2 regions of the Roseixanthobacter psychrophilus genome follow, and region 2 is predicted to be linked to the other one. Evidence: predicted binding sites of a transcription regulator. Region 2 holds the regulator's gene; the other holds the start of a gene.

Region 1 (7,229 bases), on a different contig from region 2:
GGGCGGCCACCAGGAGGGCTATTGCCGCCCGTCCGACGCCCATGTGGGCCGGCCGGCGGCCTATGTGGACAAGCTGCTGATCGAGGGCAAGGGCGGCGTGCACCACATTTGGGGCTGCGATCATTACAAGACCACGCTGAACGCCATGGCCTTCAAGCGTGCGTACAAGACCCGCACGGACCTCGTGAAGGACGCGATGAATGGGGTTCCTTATGGCGACCGCGACGCCATGGTGGCCGCCATCATGGGCGCCATCCGCAAAGGCGGGCTGTTCAGCGTCGATGTGGACATCGTGCCGACCCATATCGGCGCGGCGGCCCATGTGATGCTGCCCGCCGCCACCTCCGGCGAGATGAACCTGACCTCCATGAACGGCGAGCGGCGCATGCGCCTCACCGAACGCTACATGGACCCGCCGGGCCAGGCCATGCCTGATTGCCTCATCGCCGCACGGATCGCCAATCACATGGAGCGGGTGTTCCGTTCCATGGGGAAGACAGAGGTGGCGGACAAGTTCAAGGGCTTCGATTGGAAGACCGAGGAAGACGCCTTCATGGACGGCTACGCCAAGAATGAAAAGGGCGGCACGTTCGTCACCTATGATCGCCTGCGGACCATGGGCACCAACGGCTTCCAGGAGCCCGCCACGGCCTTCGCAGATGGCAAGATCGTCGGCACCAAGCGGCTGTTTGCCGATGGCAAGTTCAACAAGCCCGATGGCAAGGCGGTGTTCGCCGAAACCAAATGGCGCGGGCTCCAGGCCCCCGGCAAGCAGGCGGAGAAGGATAAATTCGCCTTCCTCATCAATAACGGGCGGGCGAACCTCGTCTGGCAGAGCGCCTATCTCGACGTCGAGAACGAATTGGTGATGGACCGCTGGCCCTATCCTTTCATCGAGATGAACCCCCAGGACATGGGCGAACTCGGCCTGAAGAGCGGGGATCTCGTGGAAGTCTACAACGAGAACGGCTCGACCCAGGCCATGGCCTATCCCACACCCACGGCGAAGCGGAAGGAGACTTTCATGCTGTTTGGCTTTCCGACCGGCGTGCAGGGCAATACGGTCTCAGCCGGGGTCAATGAGGATATCATCCCCAACTACAAGCAGACGTGGGGCAACATCCGCAAGATCGCGGACGCACCTGAAGGGGTGCGGCACCTGACCTTCAAGTCGAAGGAATATCCTGTCTGACGGCGCACGCCATCGGCCGGCGCCCAGGCGTCGGCCGTCCCCCTCCCCCCGAGCCAAACATCTCAGCCCAACGGGCCGGTGATGTAGGCGCGCGTGCGCTCCTCGGTCGGGTTGGTGAAGATGCGGTTGGTCACATCATATCCACCGGAGCCGATGGGCACAGGCGCCGCGCGGCGTCACACGCCTGACACGAACGTCGGATATCGATCTGTCCATACCTATCGACATAATGACTCATTCGGGCAGCACCCGAATGGGGTGTCGGGAGGACGCAAGGGAGGCCAGCCGTGAATCGCATACTTGCCTTGACAGCCGCAGCGGCGCTCGCGGCCCTATCCACGCTCACGCCTGTCGCGCATGCGGCGGAAGTACGGGGCGCCGGCTCCACCTTTGCCTATCCCATCATCTGGAAGTGGGCCGAGACATTCCGCGAGCGCACGGGCCACCTGGTCGGATACCAATCGGTGGGCTCCTCTGCGGGGGTCAACCGCATCAGGGACGGCGTCGTGGATTTCGGCGCCTCCGACAAGCCGCTGAAGCCGGAGGAATTGGAGAAATATGGCCTTGGCCAGTTCCCCATCGTGTTCGGTGGCGTTGTGCCCGTGTACAATTTGGAGGGCGTGGCGCCCGGCCAGATCCGCTTCACCGGCTCCCTTCTAGCCGACATCTATCTCGGCAAGGTCGCAACCTGGTCTGATCCTGCCATCAAGGCCCTCAATCCCGACATCAAGCTGCCCGACGCCAAGATCGCGGTGGTGCACCGTTCCGACGGCTCCGGCACCACGTTCAACTGGGTGTCCTACCTTGCCAAGGCAAGCCCGGAATGGAAACAGCAGGTGGGCGAAGGCAGCGCGGTCGCATGGCCGGTGGGAACCGGCGCGCGCGGCAACGAAGGGGTTTCCACAGAGGTCAAGCGGGTCGCCAACGCCATCGGCTATGTCGAATATACGTATGTGGTTCAAGCGAAGCTTGCTTATGGACTTGTGCAGAACCGGGCGGGCAAGTTCATCGCACCGAGCGCGGCGTCGTTCCAGGCTGCAGCGATGAGCTTCGACTGGGCGAATGCGAAGGACTTCTTCGTCATCATCAACGATTCCACCGCTGAAGGCGCCTACCCCATCGCCGCGACCACGTTCGCGCTGATGTACAAGGAGCCGAAGGTTCCCGCCAACAGTCAGGCCACCTTTGAATTCTGGCGCTTTGCCCTGGGCGAGGGCGAGAAATATGCTTCGGAGCTGGGTTACGTTCCCTTGCCGCCGGCTCTGGTTCAGCAGGTGAAGGACTATTGGGCAAAAACCTTTAAGGGCGGGGCCTGAGAGCACTGTACGGCGCGGGCGTTTCCTACAGGCCGTTTGAGAAGGCGGAAAATGATGGATGAAACGAGGCTCAACGCGGAAGACACGATCAAGATCTTCGATGCGCTGTCGCAAGGCACGCGTTTCGAGACCTATCGCCTCCTGCTGCGCTATGCCCCCTACGGCTTGCCCGCCGGCGACATCGCCCGCCTTCTCGCGGTGCCGCACAACACAATGTCTACCCATCTCGCTTTGCTTGAACGCGCCAACCTTGTCACGGCGCGCCGCGAGGGTCGGTCCATCATCTATGCGGCGAGCCTTGTGCTCGCCGCCCCCGCGCTGGGGCACCTCATGAGCGAGATGGGCTTCACGCTCACCTCTCGGCGCGGCGCCGTGCAGTCCGCATTTCCGCAGGTGCGCCCTGCGGCTGCCAATGATCGTGTCTACAGTGTCCTGCTGGTGTGCTCCGGCAATTCTGCGCGTTCGGTGATCGCGGAGGCGTTGCTGAACCGGGAGGGCCGCGGCCGCTTCAGAGCCTATTCGGCCGGCAGCCGACCGAAACGCAAGCCGCATCCCATGACGCTCGATCTGCTGGGATCGCTCGGCTACGACACGGTGAACTTGGCGTCCAAGAGCTGGGACGGGTTCGCCGTGGCGGACGCACCGGAGATGGATTTCATCATCACCACGTGCGACGCAGCGGCAGGCGAAATCTGCCCGGCTTTCCCTGGTCATCCCCTGCAGGCCCATTGGGGCCTTCCCGACCCGATCCTGGTGAAGGGAACCGAAGTGGAGCAGAAGGCGGCCTTCCTCGCCACCTATCGCCATCTTGCCGGGCGCGTCTCCGCCTTTGTCAACCTGCCGTTCGAGCAGCTCGATCTTGGTTCGCTCAAGGAACGCATCGGCGAGATCGGGAAGATGGAGGGCGCGACGGACCTCACGCTCTCGGGACAAGCCGCGTAACGACAGCGGACGCCGCCGGCCACGCCAGACGCCCGAGGCCATCGCGGCAAAGCTTACCTTCTCAAGATCACAGGGACTGACGGTGCCATGAGAGTAGGGATCAACGGCCTCGGCCGCATCGGACGGCTGTCGCTGCGCGCGGCCATGGGGGCGGCGCACCGCCCGGACAACGACCCCCGCGGCAATAACCGGCTCGACATTGTCCATCTCAATGAGATCAAGGGCGGCGCCGAAGCCATCGCCCATCTCCTTGAATTCGACAGCGTGCAAGGCCGCTGGCGCGCGCCCATCTCTTTTGATGAGGCAAGCGTGCGCATCGGGGAAAAGACCCTGTCCTTTTCCTCCCATGCCGCCCCCGATGACATCCCCTGGGGTGATCTTGGCGTAGACGTGGTGCTGGAATCCACGGGCAAGTTCCTGACGCCGCAGGTGCTCGAAGGCCACTTCAAGCGCGGCGCCAAGCGGGTCATCGTCGCCGCGCCGGTGAAAGATCCCTCTGTGCTCAACGTGGTGGTGGGGGTCAACGAGCATCTCTATGACCGCGAGAAGCACCCCATCGTTACCGCCGCCTCCTGCACCACCAACTGCCTCGCCCCGGTGGTGAAGGTGGTGCATGAGGCCATCGGCATCCGCCATGGTCAGATCACCACCATCCATGATCCCACCAACACCAACGTGGTCGTGGATGCGCCCCACAAGGATCTGCGCCGCGCCCGCTCGGCCATGCTCTCGCTTCAGCCCACCACGACGGGCAGCGCCACCGCCATCGCCCTCATCTATCCCGAACTGAAGGGCAAGCTGAACGGCCATGCAGTGCGCGCCCCGGTGCTCAACGCCTCGCTCACCGATTGCGTGTTCGAGCTCAACCGCGAGACGACGGCGCAGGAGGTGAACGCTTTGTTCGCCGAGGCGGCCTCCGGCGCGCTCAACGGCATCCTCGGCTTCGAGCCGCGTCCCTTGGTTTCGGCGGACTATGCCCGCGACACCCGCTCCTCTATCGTGGACGGCCCCTCGACGCTGGTGACCGACGGCACCCTGCTCAAGGTCTATGCTTGGTACGACAACGAGATGGGCTATGCCTGCCGTATGGTGGACTTGGCCTGCCATCTCGAACAGGCGGGGCTGTGATGGCAGCCCCCTCCTCCTCCGGCATCCGCAACTACGCCATCGTGACAGCCGCCTATTGGGGCTTCACGCTGACGGACGGCGCGCTCCGGATGATCGTGCTCTTCACCTTCTTCAAGCTCGGCTATTCGCCCTTCACGCTCGCCTTTCTCTTCGTGCTCTACGAGGCGGCCGGCATCGGGGCGAACTTCATCGGCGGCTGGCTCGCGGGCCGCTTCGGCATCACGCGCATGCTCACGGTCGGCCTGACGACGCAGATCTCCGGCTTTCTGATCCTGTCGGCGGTCTCCCCGTCCTGGGAGACCGCCCTGCTGGTCCCCTGGGTCGTCGCCGCGCAGGGCGTCTGCGGCGTCGCCAAGGATCTGACCAAGACCGCATCCAAGTCCGCCATCAAGGTGACCGAGGCCGACGCCAAAGGGGGTAACGCGAACAGCCGCCTATTCCGCTGGGTGGCGTGGTTCACCGGATCGAAGAACGCCATGAAGGGGTTCGGCTTTCTGCTCGGCGGCGCGCTCCTCGAACTCATCGGCTTCCGTCCCGCACTGTGGCTGATGGCTGGCGCGCTCGCCCTCGTCCTGGCCGGTGTCGTCTTGTCGTTGCCGCCCATGTTGGGAAAAGCGAAGTCAAGCAAGAGCATGAAGGAGCTCTTTGCCAAGAACCGGGGCGTGAACCTGCTCGCCCTGGCCCGCGTGGCCCTGTTTGGCGCGCGCGACGTCTGGTTCGTCGTCGGCGTGCCGGTCTTCCTCTACGGGTCTGGCTGGACCTTCATCATGGTGGGCGGCTTCCTGGCCCTGTGGACCATCGGCTACGGCATCGTCCAAGCTGCCGCACCCGCCGTCGTGACCCGCAGTCCGGACGGGCTCTCCCGGGAGGTCCCCGCAGCGCGATGGTGGGCCCTCGCCCTCACCCTGATTCCGGTCGCGATGGCAGGCTGGCTTGCCTTCGCACCGCCCCATGCGGACGTCGTGCTGGTGGCGGGCCTATCCATTTTCGGCATCGCGTTCGCCGTGAACTCCTCCCTGCACTCCTACCTGATCCTGGCCTATGCCGGATCGGAGAAGGCCGCCGAGGACGTCGGCTTTTACTATGCGGCCAATGCCGCCGGACGGTTCATCGGCACGTTACTTTCCGGCCTGCTCTACCAGATTGGCGGAATCTTCGCCTGCTTGGGTGGGTCGGCCCTGATGCTCGCCGTCTGCTTGCTGACAACCTTGCTGCTGCCGACCCATGCCAATGCCGCCGAGAACACAAACCCGCGCCGCGCCCCGGCGGGCGGTTGATCCCGCTGCGTCGTAGTCGGCGCGTCACACAACAGTCGTATTGAACCTGCGATCCAATCGGAGATGAAGCCATGTCGCTCCTGCGCTCCCTGACGTGTGCCGCCATGCTCGCGGCGACCATGCTGACCCCCAGTTTTGCCCATGCCGAGTTCAAGCTCGATCCGCGCTTCACCGACGCCAACGGCGACATGGTGGCTGATACGCCGTCCGACCCGGCGAAGCAGCTGGACCCCGACACCCTCATCTTCGCCTATACCCCGGTGGAGGATCCTGCCGTCTACGCCAAGGTGTGGCAGGAATTCCTCGATCATCTCGCCAAGGTGACGGGCAAGAAGGTGCAGTTCTTCCCCGTGCAGTCCAATGCCGCGCAGTTGGAAGCCATGCGCGCCGGGCGCCTGCACGTGGCCGGTTTCAATACCGGCTCCAACCCCATCGCGGTAGCCTGCGCCGGCTTCGTGCCCTTCACCATGATGGCGGCGAAGGACGGCGCCTACGGCTACGAGATGGAGATCATCACCTATCCCGGCTCCGGCATCACCAAGGTCGAGGACATCAAGGGCAAGAAGCTGGCCTTCACCTCGGAGACCTCCAATTCCGGCTACAAGGCGCCGTCCGCGCTATTGAAGTCCCAGTTCGGCATGGAGGCGGGCAAGGACTTCGAGCCGGTGTTCTCCGGCAAGCACGACAATTCCATCATCGGCGTGGCCAACAAGGACTATCCGGCAGCGGCGGTCGCCAATTCGGTGATGAAGCGCATGATCGCCCGCGGCGTCATCAAGCCCGAGCAGGTGGTGACGATCTACAAGTCACAGACCTTTCCCACCACCGGCTACGGCTATGTCTACAATCTGAAGCCCGAGCTGGCCGCCAAGGTGAAAGAGGCGTTCTTCGGCTTCAACTGGGAGGGAACAGCCCTGCAGAAGGAGTTCCAGTCCGCCGAGCCGCCGCAGGAGAAGTTCATCCCCATCACTTTCAAGGACACTTGGGCAGTGGTGCGGCAGATCGATGACGCCATGGGCGTCAGCTACACCTGCAAGTAAGCTCCGGCGAGAGAGAGATTGCGGGATGCTGACCATCGCCGGCCTGTCCAAGCGCTACGCCAAGGGGGACAAGGCCCTCGACGATGTTTCGCTCGGCATTCCCGCCGGCCAAGTGGTTGGGCTGATCGGTCCCTCTGGTGCCGGCAAGTCGACCCTCATCCGCTGCGTGAACCGGCTGGTGGAGCCCTCGTCCGGCTCCATCCGCCTGGGCGACACCGAGATCACCCGCCTCGGCGGGGCGGGCCTGCGCCGCGCGCGGCGGCGCATGGGCATGATCTTCCAAGAATATGCCCTGGTGGAACGCCTGACCGTCATGGAGAACGTTCTCTCCGGG
Region 2 (7,229 bases):
GAAGGGCCCGGCCTCCCTGGACGGGTCGACAGGAACTGCGTTTGCGCCGCCAACCGGCGCGGCACCGCCTCCCTGATCGCCGCCCCCGCGAGGCGGGGCAGCGTCTTAGATGGCCGCCCCCCGCAGGCGGGGGGCGGGATAGCCGATGATTATTCGGAGACCGAGGCGCCCGACGCCTTCACCACCGGCGCCCATTTGGCGATTTCAGACTTCACGTGGGCGGCGAGCTGATCCGGCCTGCTGCCGACAGTGATGGCGCTGAGATCCGCCAGCTTCGCCTTGACCTCAGGATCGGCAACCGCCTGCGCGCCCGCCGCGGCCAGCTTGTCGATATAGGCCATGGGCGTTCCCGCCGGCGCGAAGATCGCGTTCCAGGAATAGGTCTCATAACCCGGCAGGCCGGATTCCGAAACGGTCGGGATATCCGGAGCGGCCGGCGAGCGCTCCTTCGTGGTCACAGCCAAGCCCACCACCGCGCCCTTGCGGATCTGGCCGATGGCGGACGGCAGATTGTCGAACATGATCTTCACATTGCCGCTGACCACATCGAGCATTGCGGGGCCCGCGCCCTTGTAGGGAATATGGGTCATCTTCACGCCGGCCATGCTCTCGAACAGCGCGCCCGACAGGTGCAGCGGCGTGCCGACGCCCGAGGAGGCATATTCATATTTGTCCGGATTGGCCTTCAGCAGCGCGATCAGCTCCGCCGTGGTCTTCACGTTCAATGAGGGATGGACGATCACCACATTGGGCACATTCACCAGCAGCGAGACCGGCGCGAAATCCTTCACCGGGTCATAGGGCATCTTGGCGTAAAGCGCGGGATTGATGGCATGGGTGGCGACCGTGCCCATCAGCACCGTGTATCCGTCCGGCGCGGCGCGGGCGACGGAGGCTGCCCCCGCATTGCCGCCGGCACCGCCGCGATTTTCCACCACCACGGGCTGTTTGAGAATATCGCTCATCTTCGCAGCGATGATGCGGGCGACGATGTCGGTGGAACCGCCCGCCGCAAACGGCACAACGAGCCGGATCGGCCGGTTTGGATAATCTTGCTGCACGGGCGCCTGCGCCTGTGCCGCCCCTGAAAACAAAGTGGCGGCCACGGCAACGATGCCTAGGATTTTCTTCATGCTTGGGTCTCCTCGGCGCGCATCTTAAGGCAAGATTACGCTGAGGAAGAAGCCCCTCACCTATTCGACCATCGGCGCAGCTTGGAGGAGCGGAGCAGCCGATCCGGCGCCACCTGGCACACGTTCCGATCAGATTGAGTGGCCCATCTGATCGGTGAACCTTCTCTATCCAAGAGTTGGAGCGGGATTCGCCGCCGAGCGCGATTGAGCCTGAGCGGCTCCGGCGCTAGCGCGAAGGGAAATTGCCGCAGCTGTATCCGACGAAACAATCCGGATTGTCCCAGGTCGGAACGAAGGCCGGGGTCGTGGCCCCATCCGGGCCGCAGAAGCTGCCGTCGCGCACATAGCGGTCGTAGGTGGTCGGTGAGTTGCGGATGATCGCCGCGCCCGAGCGGGCGATGATCGACGCGGCTTCCGCGCAATTCAGCGGCGGCGAGATCTCACCCGCCCTAGCGCTGGTGAAGGCCGAGGCGAGCAGCATGCCACCGAGGCACACCGCCAGGAGCGCGTTCCAGCGGCGCACGGCGCTGGCGTTGGATGCCGTCCGCACGCGGGATACGGACGCGGAGAACGGCGGCAGGGGATGGGACTCTTGGGCCATAGCGCAGGGTCTCGTGAAGACTGGAGGCCAAATCCTCCGTTGCCTTCACGTTTAGCCATGGCCCCATCGGGCGGCCATCACACGGGAGGACGCCGATATCCTCGTTTGGGATGACCTACCGCAACCTTCGGATGATGCCGCCTTGAGCGCGGACCGCATCATACCAGCGGCTTCCGAACGGGGCCGGGAGGGCTACGCTCAGGCGCCGCGCTAGCTTGACCGAAGGCCCAAGCTTGGCCGAAGACCCATGAGTCAACCCATGGGCCTTCCTCGTCATCCGCTCAGTGAACGCGGGCGAACATCTCGTTGAAGGAATAGCCGGCGCCACGGACGGTGCGGATCGGATCCGACTGGCGCCCGCGATTGATCGCCTTGCGCAGCCGGCCGACATGCACGTCCACGGTGCGCTCGTCGATATAGACGTCCTGCCCCCACACCCCGTCGAGCAATTGCTCCCGTGAGAACACCCGTCCTGGGCTCTGCATGAGGAATTCCAGCAGGCGGAATTCGGTTGGCCCGAGATGCACCTCGCGGCCGGAGCGGTGCACCCGGTGGGTCTCCCGGTCCAGCTCGATGTCGCCGGCCCGCAGTAGGGTGGCGACATGCTCCGGCTTCGCCCGGCGCAGCAGGGCGCGCACGCGCGCCAACAGTTCCGGCACGGAGAAGGGCTTCACCACATAATCGTCAGCCCCGGTAGCAAGGCCGCGCACGCGCTCGGTCTCGTCGCCCCTTGCGGTGAGCATGATGACTGGCAGGCGTTCCGTTTCCGGACGGGTGCGCAGGCGGCGGCACAGTTCGATGCCCGATAACCCCGGCAGCATCCAGTCGAGGATCACGAGATCCGGCACGCTTTCGCGCAACCGGGTCTCGGCCTCGTCGCCACGTCCGACGCTTTCGACGAAATAGCCCTCGGACTCCAGATTGTAGCGGAGCAGAAGGGTCAGCGGTTCCTCGTCCTCGATAATCAAGATACGCGCAGCCACAGATTTTACCCCTGAAGGCTAACCCCCGGGAAAGCAACGGTGGTCTCACTGGAGACATCCGCCTTCGGGCGTTCGTCCGACAATACCTGGCCGGACACCATGTAATAGATGGTTTCCGCGATATTGGTCGCGTGGTCGCCGATGCGCTCGATGTTCTTCGCGCAGAACAGCAGATGCGTGCACACCGAGATGTTGCGCGGATCTTCCATCATATAGGTGAGAAGCTCGCGGAACAGGGACGTGTACATGGTGTCGATGCCGCTGTCGCGCACCCACACGTCCACGGCCTTGGCCTTGTCGCGGCTGGCATAGGCGTCCAGCACTTCCTTGAGCTGCTCAAGCACCAGGTCGGACATGTGCTCGACGCCGCGCACCAGCTTCTGGGGATGGTATTCCCCTTCGATGGCGAGCACGCGCTTGCCCACGTTCTTGGCGAGATCGCCGATGCGTTCCAGGTCGGAAGCAATGCGGATCGAAGCCACCACGTCACGCAGGTCGCTGGCGACCGGCTGACGCTTGGCGATGCAGAGGATGGCCTTTTCCTCGATTTCCCGCTGCAGGTGATCGACGCTCGTGTCGAGCAGGATCACCCGCTGGGCGGCGGCGGTATCGCGGCGGATCAGGGCGCCGACGGCATCGGCCACCATGCGCTCGGACTGGCCACCCATTTCGACGACCTTGCGGCCGATCTCCTTCAGCTCGGCATCGAAGGCCGAGACGGTATGGTCGGACATCTCGCAGATCCTTGTTCGCTCAGCCGAAGCGGCCGGTGATGTAGTCGCGGGTCTTGATCTGCTTGGGATTGGTGAAGATCACGTCGGATGGCGCGACTTCAACCAATTCTCCCAGATAGAAGAAGGCCGTGATATCGGCGCAGCGCGCCGCCTGCTGCATGTTGTGGGTCACGATGACGATCGTGAAATCCTGCTTCAACTCGTCGATCAGATCTTCGATCTTCGAGGTGGAGATCGGGTCGAGCGCCGAGGTGGGCTCGTCCAGCAGGATCACTTCCGGCTGCACGGCGATGGTGCGGGCGATGCACAGGCGCTGCTGCTGGCCGCCGGACATGCCGAGCGCCGAGGTGTGCAGGCGGTCCTTGGTCTCTTCCCAGATGGCGGCCTTGCGCAGGCAGCTTTCCACCCGCTCGTCCATCTTCGCCTTGTTGAGGCTCTCGTGCAGGCGCACGCCGAAGGCGATGTTGTCATAGATCGACATGGGGAACGGGGTCGGCTTCTGGAACACCATGCCGATGCGCGTGCGCACGACGGTCGGGTCCAGGTCCTTGCCGACGATGTTCACCCCATCGAACATGACGCCACCCTCGGCGCGCTGGCCGGGATAGAGATCGTACATGCGGTTGAACACGCGCAGCAAGGTGGACTTGCCGCAGCCCGAGGGACCGATCATCGCGGTGACGCGCTTCTCGGGGATCTCGAAATTGATGTTCTTCAGCGCATGGTTCTGCCCGTAATAGAAATCGAGCTTCTCCACCTTGATCTTGGTCGGCGCCTGCACCGCATCGGGCTTGGCCGAGACGGACGATGCGATGTTGAAGGTGGGGTCCACTGCGGAATTCATCTTCGGCCTCTTGGATCTTGATGTGCGGTTGTCCAGGGGTCCAGGCGCTCAGCCCGCCCGGGCGAGGAAGAGACGGGAGACGATGTTCAGCACCAGCACGGACACCGTGATGAGCAGGGCACCGGCCCAGGCCAGGGCAACCCAGTCATCGAAGGGGCTGCCGGCATATTGATAGATGGCGATGGGTAAGCTCGCCATCGGCGCCGACAGATCGGTCGACCATGAATTGTTGCCTAGCGAGGTGAACAGCAGCGGCGCGGTCTCGCCGGCGGCGCGGGCGATGGAGAGCAGGACGCCGGTCATGATCCCGGCGCGCGCAGCGCGCCAGGTCACCATCATCACGACCTTCCATTGAGGCGCACCGAGCGCATAGGCCGCTTCGCGCAAGCCGATGGGCACCAGGTTCAGCATGTCCTCCGTGGTCCGCACCACCACCGGGATCACAAGGATCGCCAGTGCCGCCGAGCCGGCCCAGCCGGAGAACCCGCCGAACGGGTTGACGAGGAAGGCATAGACGAACAGGCCGACAAGGATCGACGGCGCCGAGAGAAGGATGTCGTTCACGAACCTGGCGACGTGGCCAACCTTCGTGGTCTTTCCATTCTCGGCCAGGAATGTCCCTGCGAGGAGGCCGATGGGGGTGCCGATGACCATCGCGATGCCGATCTGGATCAGCGACCCGACGATGGCATTCAGAAGCCCCCCGTTATGGCCCGGCGGCAGCGTTATCTTGGTGAATACGTTGAGCCCGAGGGCCGGAAGGCCCTTCTGGACCAGGGTGAACAAAATCCACGCCAGCAGAAACAGGGCGATCCCGGCAAACGCGGTGCTCACCGCTTTGACAACGTGGTCCTTGGTGCGACGGATTGCGAGCGACATGGCGGCCGGCCCCTCAAGACTTCAGGTTGGAGCGGACAAGGAAGCGCGACAGCGCCAGGACGATAAAGGAAATCACGAACAGGATGAAGCCCAGAGCGAGGAGCGAGTCCAGCTTGAGCGAGCCCTGCGCGGCTTCCGGAAATTCGTTGGCGATGGTCGAGGCGATGGTCGCGCCGGGCGCGAACAGCGAGGCCGAGAGGCGTGTCGCATTGCCGATCACGAAGGTGACGGCCATGGTCTCGCCGAGCGCGCGACCGAGGCCCAGCATCACGGCGCCGACCATGGCGGTCTTACCGTAAGGCACGGACACGTTCTTGTACACCTCGAAGGTCGTGCCGCCGACGCCGTAGGCCGATTCCTTCAGCATGGGGGGAACCGATTCCAGCGTCTCCACGAACATGGCCGTGATGAAGGGAAGGATCATGACCGCCATGATAAGGCCTGCGGTCAACATGCCGCCGCCCAGGGCAGGCCCCGTGAAAAGGGCGCCGAGCACCGGAATGGGACCGAGCCAATCGATCAGGGGCGGCTGCACATAGGCGGCCATGAGCGGGGAGATGATGAAGAAGCCCCACATGCCGTAGATGATGGACGGGACGGCGGCGAGGAGCTGAACCGCTACCCCGATCGGCCGACGCATCACCTGGGGCGCGATCTCCGTGAGGAAGAAGGCGATACCGAAGGACAGCGGAAGCGCGACGATGACGGCGATGATGGCACTGAAGATCGTGCCGTAGATCATGACCAGGGCGCCGAACTTCTCCGTCACGGGATTCCAGGTCGCCGACCAGAGGAAATCGAGGCCGAAAGCCGAGAAAGCGGGAAGGCCGCCTTCAAAAAGCATCGCGATGATGAGGCCCAGCAACACCAGCACGAAGATGCCGCATCCCCAGAGCAGGCCGACAAAGACCAAATCGGCGATCCGGCCGACAGGCTTGGCAGTGCCGATGTGCCCCGGTTGAACGCTACTCCCAGGAAGCCCAGCCATCGTTGCGTCCATTGTCGTCTTTCCTTTTGGTGAAAGCATCCTGCTGCACTCCCCAAAGCGCAGCAGGATCGACCCCGGGCCAGCTTGCGAATGTCTTCGAAGCCGGCCCGAGCTTACCTCATGACAAGGACGGTCGATCAGTTCGACCAGACCGGCTTTCCGTCGACCATCACGTCAGACTTCCAGGCGGCGCGGACGCGCTCAGCCACATCCTTGGGCAGCGGGATGTAATGCAGCTTCTCGGCGATCGGGCCGCCATGCTCGAAGGCCCAATCGAAGAACTTCATCACGTCCTTGGCCTGCTCGGCGGACTTCGGCTGCTTGGGCAGCAGGATGAAGGTCGCGCTGGTGATCGGCCAGGTCGCATCGCCCGGGGTGTTGATCATGGACGCGGCGAAATCCTTCGCATTCGCCCAATCCGCATTGGCAGCAGCCGCCTGGAACGCGGGAACGGTGGGGCTGACATACTTGCCGGCCTTGTTCTGCAGTTCGGTGGTCACGAGATTGTTGGCCGAAGCGTAGATATATTCGACGTAGCCAATGGCACCCTTGGTGTTCTTGACGGTGCCGGCAACGCCTTCATTGCCCTTGCCACCGGCGCCCGCGGGCCAGGACACGGAGGTGGCAGCGCCAACCTTGGACTTCCACTCGGCGCTGACGTCGGCGAGGTAGGTGGCGAACACGTAGGTGGTGCCCGATCCGTCCGAACGATAGGTCGGCACGATGCCGATGCTGGGCAGCTTCAGACCGGGGTTGAGCGCGGCGATCGCCTTGTCATCCCACTTGGTGATCTTGCCGAGATAGATGTCGGCGAGAACGGGGCCCGTCAGCTTGAGCTTGTTGGCTTCGACGCCGTCGAGGTTGACGATCGGAACCACCGAGCCGATCACCGCCGGGAACTGAAGCAGGTTCTGCTGGGCCAGCTTGGCGGTGTCGACCGGCGCGTCGGACGCGCCGAAATCAACCGTGCGGTTGAAGATCTGGGTCTGACCGGCACCCGAGCCGATGGACTGATAGTTGAGGCCGGTGCCGGTCTTTTCCTTATAGGCGACGGCCCAAGCCTGGTA

Evidence for each region. The regulator PhoB, encoded in region 2, activates phosphate uptake and scavenging genes when phosphate is short. The targets are predictions, from matches to a motif close to TGTCATNNANCTGTCAT.
Region 1: a site for PhoB is predicted at 1,367-1,383, ahead of pstS (phosphate ABC transporter substrate-binding protein PstS). Genes of this name have one in related genera too.

What each region holds. Positions count from the first base shown of each region.
Region 1 covers NZ_JBAFWT010000008.1:104,990-112,218, forward strand. The annotation lists gene V5F77_RS10305 (arsenate reductase (azurin) large subunit) at 1-1,192, shown strand, start outside; gene pstS (phosphate ABC transporter substrate-binding protein PstS) at 1,480-2,508, shown strand; gene V5F77_RS10315 (arsenate reductase/protein-tyrosine-phosphatase family protein) at 2,560-3,450, shown strand; gene V5F77_RS10320 (ArsJ-associated glyceraldehyde-3-phosphate dehydrogenase) at 3,538-4,578, shown strand; gene arsJ (organoarsenical effux MFS transporter ArsJ) at 4,578-5,855, shown strand; gene phnD (phosphate/phosphite/phosphonate ABC transporter substrate-binding protein) at 5,960-6,895, shown strand; gene phnC (phosphonate ABC transporter ATP-binding protein) at 6,921-7,229, shown strand, end outside.
Region 2 covers NZ_JBAFWT010000024.1:28,034-35,262, reverse strand. The annotation lists gene V5F77_RS18950 (tripartite tricarboxylate transporter substrate binding protein) at 150-1,133, opposite strand; gene V5F77_RS18945 (hypothetical protein) at 1,360-1,734, opposite strand; gene phoB (phosphate regulon transcriptional regulator PhoB) at 2,016-2,717, opposite strand; gene phoU (phosphate signaling complex protein PhoU) at 2,723-3,451, opposite strand; gene pstB (phosphate ABC transporter ATP-binding protein PstB) at 3,471-4,295, opposite strand; gene pstA (phosphate ABC transporter permease PstA) at 4,344-5,174, opposite strand; gene pstC (phosphate ABC transporter permease subunit PstC) at 5,188-6,174, opposite strand; gene pstS (phosphate ABC transporter substrate-binding protein PstS) at 6,300-7,229, opposite strand, start outside.